Regions from separate parts of the Kitasatospora sp. LaBMicrA B282 genome, predicted to be linked through region 3. Evidence: riboswitches for the same ligand, from Rfam matches in the RefSeq annotation. Region 3 holds a riboswitch; each other region holds the start of a gene.
What was found. A riboswitch is a leader RNA that binds a small molecule or an ion and turns the genes downstream of it on or off. The one in region 3 is predicted to bind cobalamin.

Region 1 (3,263 bases), on a different contig from region 3:
GATCGCCTGGAACAAGACCGGGCTGACCGACCTCAGGAACTATCCGGACACGCTCTTCCTGTCCTGGCACGTGGGGCTCGCGGTGCTGGCCGTGGGTCTGCTGGGGCTGCTGGCGGCCCGCCGGCACGCCGCCCTGCTCGCGGCCTGGGCGCTGCTGCCGCCCCTGGTCACCTTCGCCACCGCGAGCTGGCTGCACCTCTTCCTCAACCGCTACCTGCTCTTCACGCTGCCGGCCTGGGCGCTGCTGGCCGCCGCGGCGGTCTGCCGCGTCGCCGGGCCGCTCACCCGCGGGGCCCGCCCCGCGCTGCCGCGCCGGCTGCTCGGCTGGGTACTGGTGGCGGCCGCGGTGGCCGGGCTCGGCTGGACGGCCTGGCCCGGGATCCGGGCGACCCACCAGGACCTGGTGGGCGAGCCGGACTACGACCGGCTCACCGCGATCGTGCTGCACGACCAGCAGCCCGGCGACGGGATCGTCTACAGCGGGGTCCTGCAGGAGCGGATGTCGATGGCCTACGAGCTGCGCCACGTCAGGACCGTGCCGAAGGATATCCTGCTGCAGAAGTCGGCCGCCGAGACCGGCCTCTACTCCGCCCAGGAGTGCGACGACCCCGACGCCTGCGCGGCCAACACCAACCGGATCTGGCTGGTGTCCACCGACCCCGGCGCCGACCCGCTGGCCGCACTCTCGCCGCAGACCGCCGAGGTGCTCCGCAGCCAGTTCCAGGCCACCCGGACCGAGGCCCTGCCGTGGGTCCGACTGGTCCTGCTGACCCGGGTCCACCCCTCCCGCCGGGCCTCGGTCGCGGACGACCTGGGCGACCACAACGTCCAGATGGCGCCGGGCAGCAGCTGATCCCGGGCGCCACCAGGCGCTGCCTCCCACACCCCTGCCGCCGGTCTTCGCTGGCACTCCCGGTAGCGTTTCGACGTCACCCGGTGTTCACCTTCTCCTTGGTCGCGACACTACATATGGGGTGCCTCGGTGGGGCCACCACAACATGTATGCTCGTCCTCGCTGTCGAAGCAGGGGAACCCGGTGCAAGTCCGGGACTGCCCCGCAACGGTGAGCGGTGTCGCCCAACGGCGCCCGCGGAGTCCGAGTACCTGCCGACGGCGTGCCACCGGCTTCCCCGCAGAGGCCTGCCAAGCACTGCAGTACCGTCCGGGCCGCGCGGGCAGGCCAGGGTGATGAGAGGCGCGTCGGGACCCCCCCGTCGGGCCGCTCTCCCCTGCCGCGCGCGAAACCCGGGACGCACCCCGTCCGACGCCGCCACAGGAGAGAGCGCCTTGACCGTCGCTGCCTCAGTTGCCCTGCCCTCCCAGGGTTCCGCCGCTGCCGCCCCGTCCGACCCCGGGACCGCGCTGCTCCGGCTGCTCACCGATTGCAGCACCGACCTCCCGCAGGTGGACCCCGGCCACGTCGCCGCCGCCGCGCTGCGCGGCCGCCACGCCGGCTCGGACTTCGCCGAGCTGCGCGGGCTGGCCGTGGACGCCGCCGCTTCGATGATCGCCGAGGACCCGCAGTACTCGAAGCTGGCCGCCCGCCTGCTGGCCCGGGAGATCTGGGACGAGGCGGACAGCCAGGGTGCCACCCTCTTCACCGCCTCGATCGCGGTCGGCCACGCCGAGGGCCTGATCGGCGACGGCACCGCCGCCTTCGTGGCCAAGCACGGCGCCGCGCTGAACGCACTGCTCGACGAGCAGGGCGACGACCGGTTCGAGTACTTCGGCCTGCGCACCGTGCAGTCCCGCTACCTGCTGCGCCACCCGATCACCCGCAAGGTGGTCGAGAAGCCGCAGCACTTCCTGCTCCGGGTGGCCTGCGGCCTGGCGGTCGGCGACACCGAGCAGTCGGTGGCCGAGGTGGCCGAGCTGTACCGGCTGATGAGCCGGCTGGAGTACCTGACCTCCTCGCCGACCCTGTTCAACTCCGGCACCCGGCACCCGCAGATGTCCAGCTGCTACCTGCTGGACTCGCCGCTGGACAACCTGGACTCGATCTACAGCCGGTACGCGCAGATCGCCCGGCTCTCCAAGCACGCCGGCGGCATCGGCCTGTCCTACTCCCGGATCCGCTCGCGCGGCAGCCTGATCCGCGGCACCAACGGCAAGTCCAACGGCATCGTGCCGTTCCTGCGCACCCTGGACTCCTCGGTCGCCGCGGTCAACCAGGGCGGCCGGCGCAAGGGCGCGGCCTGCGTCTACCTGGAGACCTGGCACGCGGACATCGAGGAGTTCCTGGAGCTGCGGGACAACACCGGCGAGGAGGCCCGCCGGACCCACAACCTCAACCTGGCGCACTGGATCCCGGACGAGTTCATGCGCCGGGTGAACGCCAACGCCGACTGGTCGCTCTTCTCCCCGGCCGACGTGCCCGAGCTGGTCGACCTGTGGGGCGCGGAGTTCGACGAGGCCTACCTGAAGGCCGAGGCGGCCGGCAAGGCCGTGCGCACCATCCCGGCGCAGACCCTGTACGCCCGGATGATGCGCACCCTGGCGCAGACCGGCAACGGCTGGATGACCTTCAAGGACGCCGCCAACCGGGCCGCCAACCAGACCGCGCTGCCGGGCCGCACGGTGCACTCCTCGAACCTGTGCACCGAGATCCTGGAGGTCACCGACGACTCGGAGACCGCGGTCTGCAACCTGGGCTCGGTCAACCTGGGCGCCCACGTGGCCGCAGGTGCCAGCGCCGAGGACCTGCTGAACGCCATGGACTGGGAGCGGCTGGACGCCACCGTGCGCACCGCCGTCACCTTCCTGGACCGGGTGGTGGACATCAACTTCTACCCGACCGTCGAGGCCGGCACCTCCAACTCCCGTTGGCGGCCGGTGGGTCTGGGCGTGATGGGCCTGCAGGACGTCTTCTTCAAGCTCAACCTCGACTTCGACTCGGCCGAGGCCGCACGGCTCTCCACGCTGATCGCCGAGCGGATCATGCTGACCGCCTACGAGCGCTCCAGCGAGCTGGCCGAGCAGTTCGGACAGCACCCGGCCTACGCCGAGACCCGCGCCGCCCGCGGCCAGCTGCACGTCGACCACTTCGCCGACGCCGCCCCGCAGTGGACCGAGCGTTGGGACGCGCTGCGCGCCCGGATCGCCCGCACCGGCCTGCGCAACTCGCTGCTGCTGGCGATCGCGCCGACCGCCACCATCGCCTCGATCGCCGGCGTGTACGAGTGCATCGAGCCGCAGGTCTCCAACCTGTTCAAGCGCGAGACGCTCTCCGGCGAGTTCCTCCAGGTCAACCCGTACCTGGTGCG
Region 2 (3,263 bases), on a different contig from region 3:
TCCGGATCGAGGTCCCGCGCTAGCTGCACCCGCCCGAGCGGGGCACCGTCAAGCGTCGGCGGCGTCGCGCTTGGGCCAGCGCTGCTCCACCTTCGCCAGCCGCCAGTACGCCAGCGCGCAGGCCCAGACCACCACGAACAGGCCGACGATGACGAACCCGACGTTGTTCAGGTCGATGCCGGAGATCCAGTTGGTCACCGGGTCGCTGAGGTCCAGCTGGTCGTGCAGCACGCCGATGAGCTCGATGGTGCCGATCAGGAAGGCGACGGCGATCGAGAGCCCGGTGATGGTGAGGTTGTAGTAGACCTTGCGGGTCGGGTTGGAGAACGCCCAGTGGTAGGCGAAGTTCATGAAGGTGCCGTCGAGGGTGTCGAACAGGCTCATCCCGGAGGCGAACAGCAGCGGCAGGCAGAGGATCGCGTACCAGGGCAGGCCCGCCGCGGCGCCGGAGCCGGCCATGGCCAGCAGCACCACCTCGGTGGCGGTGTCGAAGCCGAGGCCGAACAGCAGCCCGATCGGGAACATCTGGCCGGGGCGGGTGATGGACTTGGTCAGCCGGCCGAGGATGCGGTTCAGGAAGCCGCGGTTGTCCAGGTGCTTCTCCAGCTCGTGCTCGTCGAACTGGCCGGCCCGCATGTCCTTGAAGACCCGGTAGATCCCGGCCAGCGACACCAGGTTGAGCGCGGCGATCAGGTACAGGAAGCCACCGGAGACGCTGGTGGACACCACGCCCAGCAGCTGCTTGGTGCTGGAGGTGTCGCTGGTCAGCGTGGTGGCGATGTGCGCACCGGCGGCGACCAGGCCGGCCAGCAGGCAGACGATGGTGGAGTGGCCGAGGGCGAACCAGAAGCCGACCGAGACCGGTCGCTTGCCGTCCGCCATCAGCTTGCGGGTGGTGTTGTCGATCGCCGCGATGTGGTCGGCGTCGAAGGCGTGCCGCATGCCCAGGGTGTAGGTGGTGACGCCGAGTCCGAGGCCGAACACCTGGGTGCCGACGGCGTAGTGGTGCGGGGCGACCATGGTGATCAGGACGCCGAAGGCGACGATGTGCATCGCGGCGATGACCGCGATCAGGCCGCCGGTGCGTATCCAGTCCTTCCTCTCCCACCGCAACGACGTGGCGGTGGTACTCGCGGGGGACTTCAGCACAGCGGTTTCGGGCAGGGTCATCCTGGGACAGCCTCTCCAGCACCTCGTGGACAGTTACTCGTCATGCGGTGCCGTGGCCGGTCTCCTGGCTGACAGGTCGAACGTCCGAACGTGCCCGGCCTTCCCAGGCGCACGCGGCGCCCAGTGGCCGCCCACCGCGCGGGGCGGTGGGTGTGGCGGTTCGGACTTCCTGATCACAGTGGCGAGGGCCGCTCCGGACTCCTGCGTCGAACGCGTCCAACGCGTCCGACCCAGCGCACCGGTCTTCCCGAGCACCACGGCGGGGGACACCGTAGGGCCCGGGCGGTGATCACCACAAGCCTGCGCAGGTACGCAGGTGTCGCAGGTCACAGCCGGGGCCGGCGGGTTTTGGACAGCAGTGGCGCCCGAGGCGAAGATGGGGCCATGCACCTGGTACCGGAGGAGCGCGCGCACCGGCGCCCCATCGACGAGCACACGGTCTGCGCGGCCGTCGCCGGCATCGGCGACCCGAGCGACGTGCGCAGTTGGGCCGCCCGCTTCGCCCTGCTCGCCGAGCCCGGGCGGCTCGCGGTGCTGCTGGCGGTGCACCGGGCCGGGCCGATCGCCGTCTCGGACCTGGCGATCGCCACCGGCATCAGCGAGACCGCGGTCTCCCAGACGCTGCGCATCCTGCGCACCTCGGGCACCGTGACGGCGGCCAAGGACGGGCGGGTGGTGCGCTACCGGCTGGCCGACCCGGCGGTGGCCGCCCTGCTCGACCCGATCCCCGCGCTGCCGCACACGGAGTGAGCAGAGTGCCCGGCCAGGTGGGCTGAGGCCCGCTCAGCGTGTGGTTGCCCGCCTCGGTGACCCGAGGTGCACTGAGCGGGCCCTCGGTGGCCCAAGGCCCGCTCAGCGCGGCGGGGCGCCGGTGCTGGCCCGCAGCACCACCCGGGCCGGCAGCCGCAACCGGGCCGGGGCGACCCCCGGCGGCGGGTCGGCCAGGGCCAGCCGGACCGCCTCGCTCCCCAACTGCTCCAGCGGCAGCCGCACCGTGGTCAGCGCGGGCACCAGGTCGGCGGCCGACGGCAGGTCCTCGAACCCCGCCACCGAGATCCGCCCCGGCACCGGCACCCCGCGCTCACGCAGTTCCGCCAGCACCCCCGTCGCACAGAGGTCGGCGAGGGCCAGCACGCAGCTCGGCCACCGCTCGACCGGCCGGCCGTCCAGCAGGTCGGCGATCGCCCGCCGACCGCCGGCCCTGGTCGGCTCGGCGTGCCGGACGTCCTGCGGTCCCAGCCCGATCCCCGCCTCCGTCAGCGCCGAGCGCACCCCCGCCAGCCGGTCCGCCGACACCCGGTACCGGCGCGGGCCGGCGATCACCGCGAACCGGCGGTGCCCGAGACCCGCCATCGTGCGGGCCAGCGCGGCAGCGCCGGCCTCGCTCTCCGGCAGCACGCAGGCGTGCTCCGCCCCCTGCTCGGTGATGCCCGCGACCCGGCCCCCGTCGGCCCGGTAGGCGGCCAGCGCCGCGTCGATCGCGCGGGCCGCGGCCGGGTCGGTGAACGCGGACCCGGCCAGCACGACGGCCCGCACCCGCTGGCCGCGCAACGCCAGGATGCCGCGCAGTTGGGCGTCCGGGTCGCCGTCGGTCTCCACCAGCAGCGGCAGCAGTCCGGCGGCGGCGGCCGCGCCGGACACCCCGCGGGCGATCGCCGCACCGGCCGGGTCGCCGATGTCGGGCAGCAGCAGGCCGACGTGCGCCGTGGTCGACCGGGCCAGCGCCTGGGCGGCCGCGTTCGGCAGGTACCCGAGCTCCGCGGCGCTGGCCCGCACCCGGTCCGCCAGCTCCTGGCCCACCGCCCGGGCCGAGCCGTTCAGCGCCCGCGACGCCGTCGCCGGCGACACCCCGGCGTGCCGCGCGACCTCGCTCAGCGTGACGCCCACGGTGCCCCGTGCCCTTCCGCGCGGCGCAGGCCGCCGGTCAGCGTAGACCAGCCCTTGTGCAGCAGTCCGCGGGCCTGCAGCCGGAGCATGTCGAGCCTGCGCGGCTCGTTGTAGAGGACGAAGTCGTCGTACCGGTGCACCCCGCGCCGCCCGGCGACCGCCCGGGCCGCGTCGCGCACCGCCACCAACTGAGCCACCGTCAGCTC
Region 3 (3,263 bases):
GGCTGCCAACGGCTGTCCCCCAGCCCGTAGCGGAACAGCGCTCCGTCCAGGACAGCGACGCCGAAGGCCGGGGAGATCAGCCGGGCGACCAGCCCGAGGTGGGTGACCGAGGCGGCCACCCGCTCCTCGACCGCTTCGGGAGCCTGCCTGCCGGTCGCCGCCAGGTAGCCCCGGACGCCGGCGATCCGCTCGCGCAACACCGCTGGATCGTCCCGGAGTTCGGCCAGCGGCCGCCACGGATCGACCGGTTCGGTGCTCCCGTGGGTCTCGACAGCGAAGAACGGCCCGAGGGCCGCGACGCGCTGCGCGGTCGCGGCCCCGGGCGTGGTCTGCGTCATGCCGCGGCGACCGGCTCGGGACCGGCCGACACCGGCGCCGTCGCAGCGGCGCCACGGGGGTTGAGCAGTCGCTCGGCCATCGGTCCGAAGACCAGGCCGAGGGTGGACCAGAGCACCAACTGGGCGGCCACCGAGAGGAAGCGGAAGGTGAACAGGGTGTCCGCCGGGAAGCCCGGGTACACGATGGCGCCCTGGGGATCGGTCAGCGGCAGCGGCGTCTCGGTCGCGTGGTGGCCGAACTCCTGGACATTGTCGGACAGTTCACCGAGCGACGGCAGGACCGCCATGACGATCCCGATCGCCACGACGTAGCTGCCGACGGCGATCAGGGTCGCGTTCCAGTTGCCGAACCGGCCCTGCAGGCGCTTGCCGAGCCAGACCGCGAGCACCAGGAAGACCAACGAGCAGACCACCATGGCCAGGTAGAGGTTGCCGCGGTCGCGGATGGTGTCGGGGTGGCCGATCGACGGCGGGTTGGCCGGGTACTTGATGAACGGCACGAAGTAGACGCCGAGGAAGCCACCCAGCGCCACCAGCATGGCGAGCCCGCGCGGGCGGATCCTGCCGGTGCGGCCCAGGCAGATGGCGTAGGCGACGGCGAAGAGCGCGCCCATCGCGGTGCCGAAGAGCACCATGCCGACGCCGATGCCGATGTTGGCCTGGATGGTGCGGCTGAAGATGTCCGGACCGCCCATGTCCATGGGCAGGCCGGCGGCCTTGTCGAGGGCGCCCTGCGCCGCGTCCCGCCCGCTCTCGTAGTCGATCGCGGCCTGGATCTGCGGCTCGGCGAAGATCCGGGCGAAGACGAAGGCGAGCAGGCCGGCCACTGCGCCGGCGATGACGCCGCGCAGGATGATTCTCTTCTCCATGGTGGTGTGTTTCGCAGCTTCCGGTCGTCAGTGGCAGGGGAAGCCGAGGAAGTGGCGGGAGTCGTGCACGAACTCGTGGATGTGCATGTCCTTGCCGAACACGGAGTAGGCACCCTGGTCGACGCCGATGAAGTAGTAGACGGCCAGCGCGATCAGCGCGGTGACGACCAGCCAGGCAGCCGCCTTGGTCGCCGGGACCACGACCGGAACGGGCAGGGCACTGGGCCCGGGCATACTGGTGCTCACGGTTGAGCCTCCTTCAGGGGATCGTGCGTCCCGCTGTTCGATGGGGCGGACCGTGATGGCGTCGTATCTGACTCGCGAACCGCCCGGGGGCGTCCCGCTCACAGTGGCGCGACCGTGCTGGAGTTCCACCAGCTTCCTTACGCCATCACTACGCCCTCGAGGGTAGGGGCGCGGTGAGGGGCCGTCAATCGCCCGGCGCCCTTCGGCAGCCCGGTGCGAGGAAGATCACTCGTGTCCGCACGACCGGGCGCCGGGCGGCCCGAGGACGTCCGCGTGGCAGCACGTGGACCGCACGGCGGCATGGTCCCGCGGCGGTCCCGCCGCCCGGCGGGCCCGGTCCCGTTCCGCCCCGGCCAGCACCGCCGCGTGCACGGCGCGGGCCAGCCGCGCGCCCCAGGTGGAGCGCGGACCGCCGAACGGGTCGACCTCCCCGCCCGGTCCGGCCGTCCGCACGGCCACGCAGACCGCGTCCGACGGGGTCCCGGAGCAGTCGTAACCGGCGTCGAGCAGCGCCTGCACCTTGGCCTCGGTGGCAGTGGCGAGCAGGTTGACCAGGCCCGCGTCGGCGACCGCGGCGGGGACCACGGCCAGGATGTTGATGGTCCCGGGCACGTACCGGCCCGCCGGGACGAGCGCCGGTGCGGCGGGCTCGGCCGCCCAGGCCGGTACGCCGATGCCGGTGGTCACCACCGCGGTGACGCCGCCGTCCTCGGCCCAGGTGCCGTCGTCCACCTGGGCCGCCGTCATCAGTCCGACCCCCGGCCCGGTCAGCCCCTGCGCGGCCGCCAGCTCGGCCAGGTGCTCCGCCGGGTCCATCCGCCCGTAGCCCGGGCGCACCTGGGCGTTGAGCACCCAGCCGCGCTCACCGATCCCGCCGCCGAGGACCGCGCTGCTGACCATCCGCCAGCCCGGCCCGGCCCGCCAGACCAGCAGGTGCCGGCACGCCTCGTCCTCCCACCGGGCGGCCCTTGCCACCACCGGCCGGTACGTCTCCGCGGCGGTCACCCGCGCCCCCGGGGGTCCTCGTGCACCGGGTACGGGACGAAGCTGCTCGCCCGCTCGTCGATCACCAGCGGGCGGCCGAGCGGCGGCGCGGAGCGCTGCGGGCAGCTCGGCCGTTCGCAGACCTTGCAGCCCAGACCGATCGGGGTCGCGGCGGACTCGTCGGCGAGGTCGAGGCCCGCGGAGTACACCAGCCGCCCGGCGTGCCGCAGTTCGCAGCCCAGGCCGATCGCGAAGGTCTTCCCGGGCCGGCCCCACCCGCCCGGCGAGCGGGTCACCGCCCGCGCGGCCCACAGGTAGCGCTGCCCGTCGGGCATCGCCGCCACCTGGACGTGCACCCGCCCGGGCGAGGCGAAGGCCTCGTAGACGTTCCACAGCGGGCAGGTGCCGCCGGTGCGGGAGAAGTGGAAGCCGGTGGCGGACTGCCGCTTGGAGACGTTGCCGGCCCGGTCGACCCGGACGAAGGAGAACGGCACGCCGCGCAGCCTGGGGCGTTGCAGGGTGCTCAGGCGGTGGCAGACGGTCTCGTAGCCGACGCCGAAGTGGTCGGCCAGGTGCTCGATGTCGTAGCGGGAGGCCTCCGCCGCGGCGTGGAAGGCGCCGTAGGGCAGCACCAGGGCGGCGGCGAAGTAGTTGGCCAGGCCGATCCGGGTCAGCGACCAGGCGGACGAACCGTCCGGGCTGTCCTGGGCGGCGAGTTCGGAGAGCAACCGGTCATGCTCCAGGTAGGCCAGCTGGGTGGCCATCCGGAAGGCCTGCTGCCCCGGCCGCAGGCGTGGCGACAGGCGCAGCACCCGCGTCTCCGCGT

Region 1: it holds a riboswitch for cobalamin, as region 3 does, so the genes downstream of both, ACQRUO_RS14735 (ribonucleoside-diphosphate reductase subunit alpha) here and ACQRUO_RS01910 (CbtB domain-containing protein) in region 3, are expected to answer to the same signal.
Region 2: it holds a riboswitch for cobalamin, as region 3 does, so the genes downstream of both, ACQRUO_RS09535 (HoxN/HupN/NixA family nickel/cobalt transporter) here and ACQRUO_RS01910 (CbtB domain-containing protein) in region 3, are expected to answer to the same signal.

What each region holds. Positions count from the first base shown of each region.
Region 1 covers NZ_JBNQTI010000043.1:1,644-4,906, reverse strand. The annotation lists gene ACQRUO_RS14740 (glycosyltransferase family 39 protein) at 1-853, shown strand, start outside; cobalamin riboswitch at 997-1,126, shown strand; gene ACQRUO_RS14735 (ribonucleoside-diphosphate reductase subunit alpha) at 1,288-3,263, shown strand, end outside.
Region 2 covers NZ_JBNQTI010000023.1:35,590-38,852, forward strand. The annotation lists gene ACQRUO_RS09530 (APC family permease) at 1-23, shown strand, start outside; gene ACQRUO_RS09535 (HoxN/HupN/NixA family nickel/cobalt transporter) at 49-1,170, opposite strand; cobalamin riboswitch at 1,208-1,444, opposite strand; gene ACQRUO_RS09540 (ArsR/SmtB family transcription factor) at 1,555-1,920, shown strand; gene ACQRUO_RS09545 (LacI family DNA-binding transcriptional regulator) at 2,023-3,057, opposite strand; gene ACQRUO_RS09550 (MBL fold metallo-hydrolase) at 3,042-3,263, opposite strand, start outside.
Region 3 covers NZ_JBNQTI010000004.1:3,424-6,686, forward strand. The annotation lists gene ACQRUO_RS01900 ((2Fe-2S)-binding protein) at 1-338, opposite strand, end outside; gene ACQRUO_RS01905 (CbtA family protein) at 335-1,207, opposite strand; gene ACQRUO_RS01910 (CbtB domain-containing protein) at 1,235-1,453, opposite strand; cobalamin riboswitch at 1,494-1,615, opposite strand; gene ACQRUO_RS01915 (adenosylcobinamide amidohydrolase) at 1,679-2,458, opposite strand; gene ACQRUO_RS01920 (short-chain fatty acyl-CoA regulator family protein) at 2,455-3,263, opposite strand, start outside.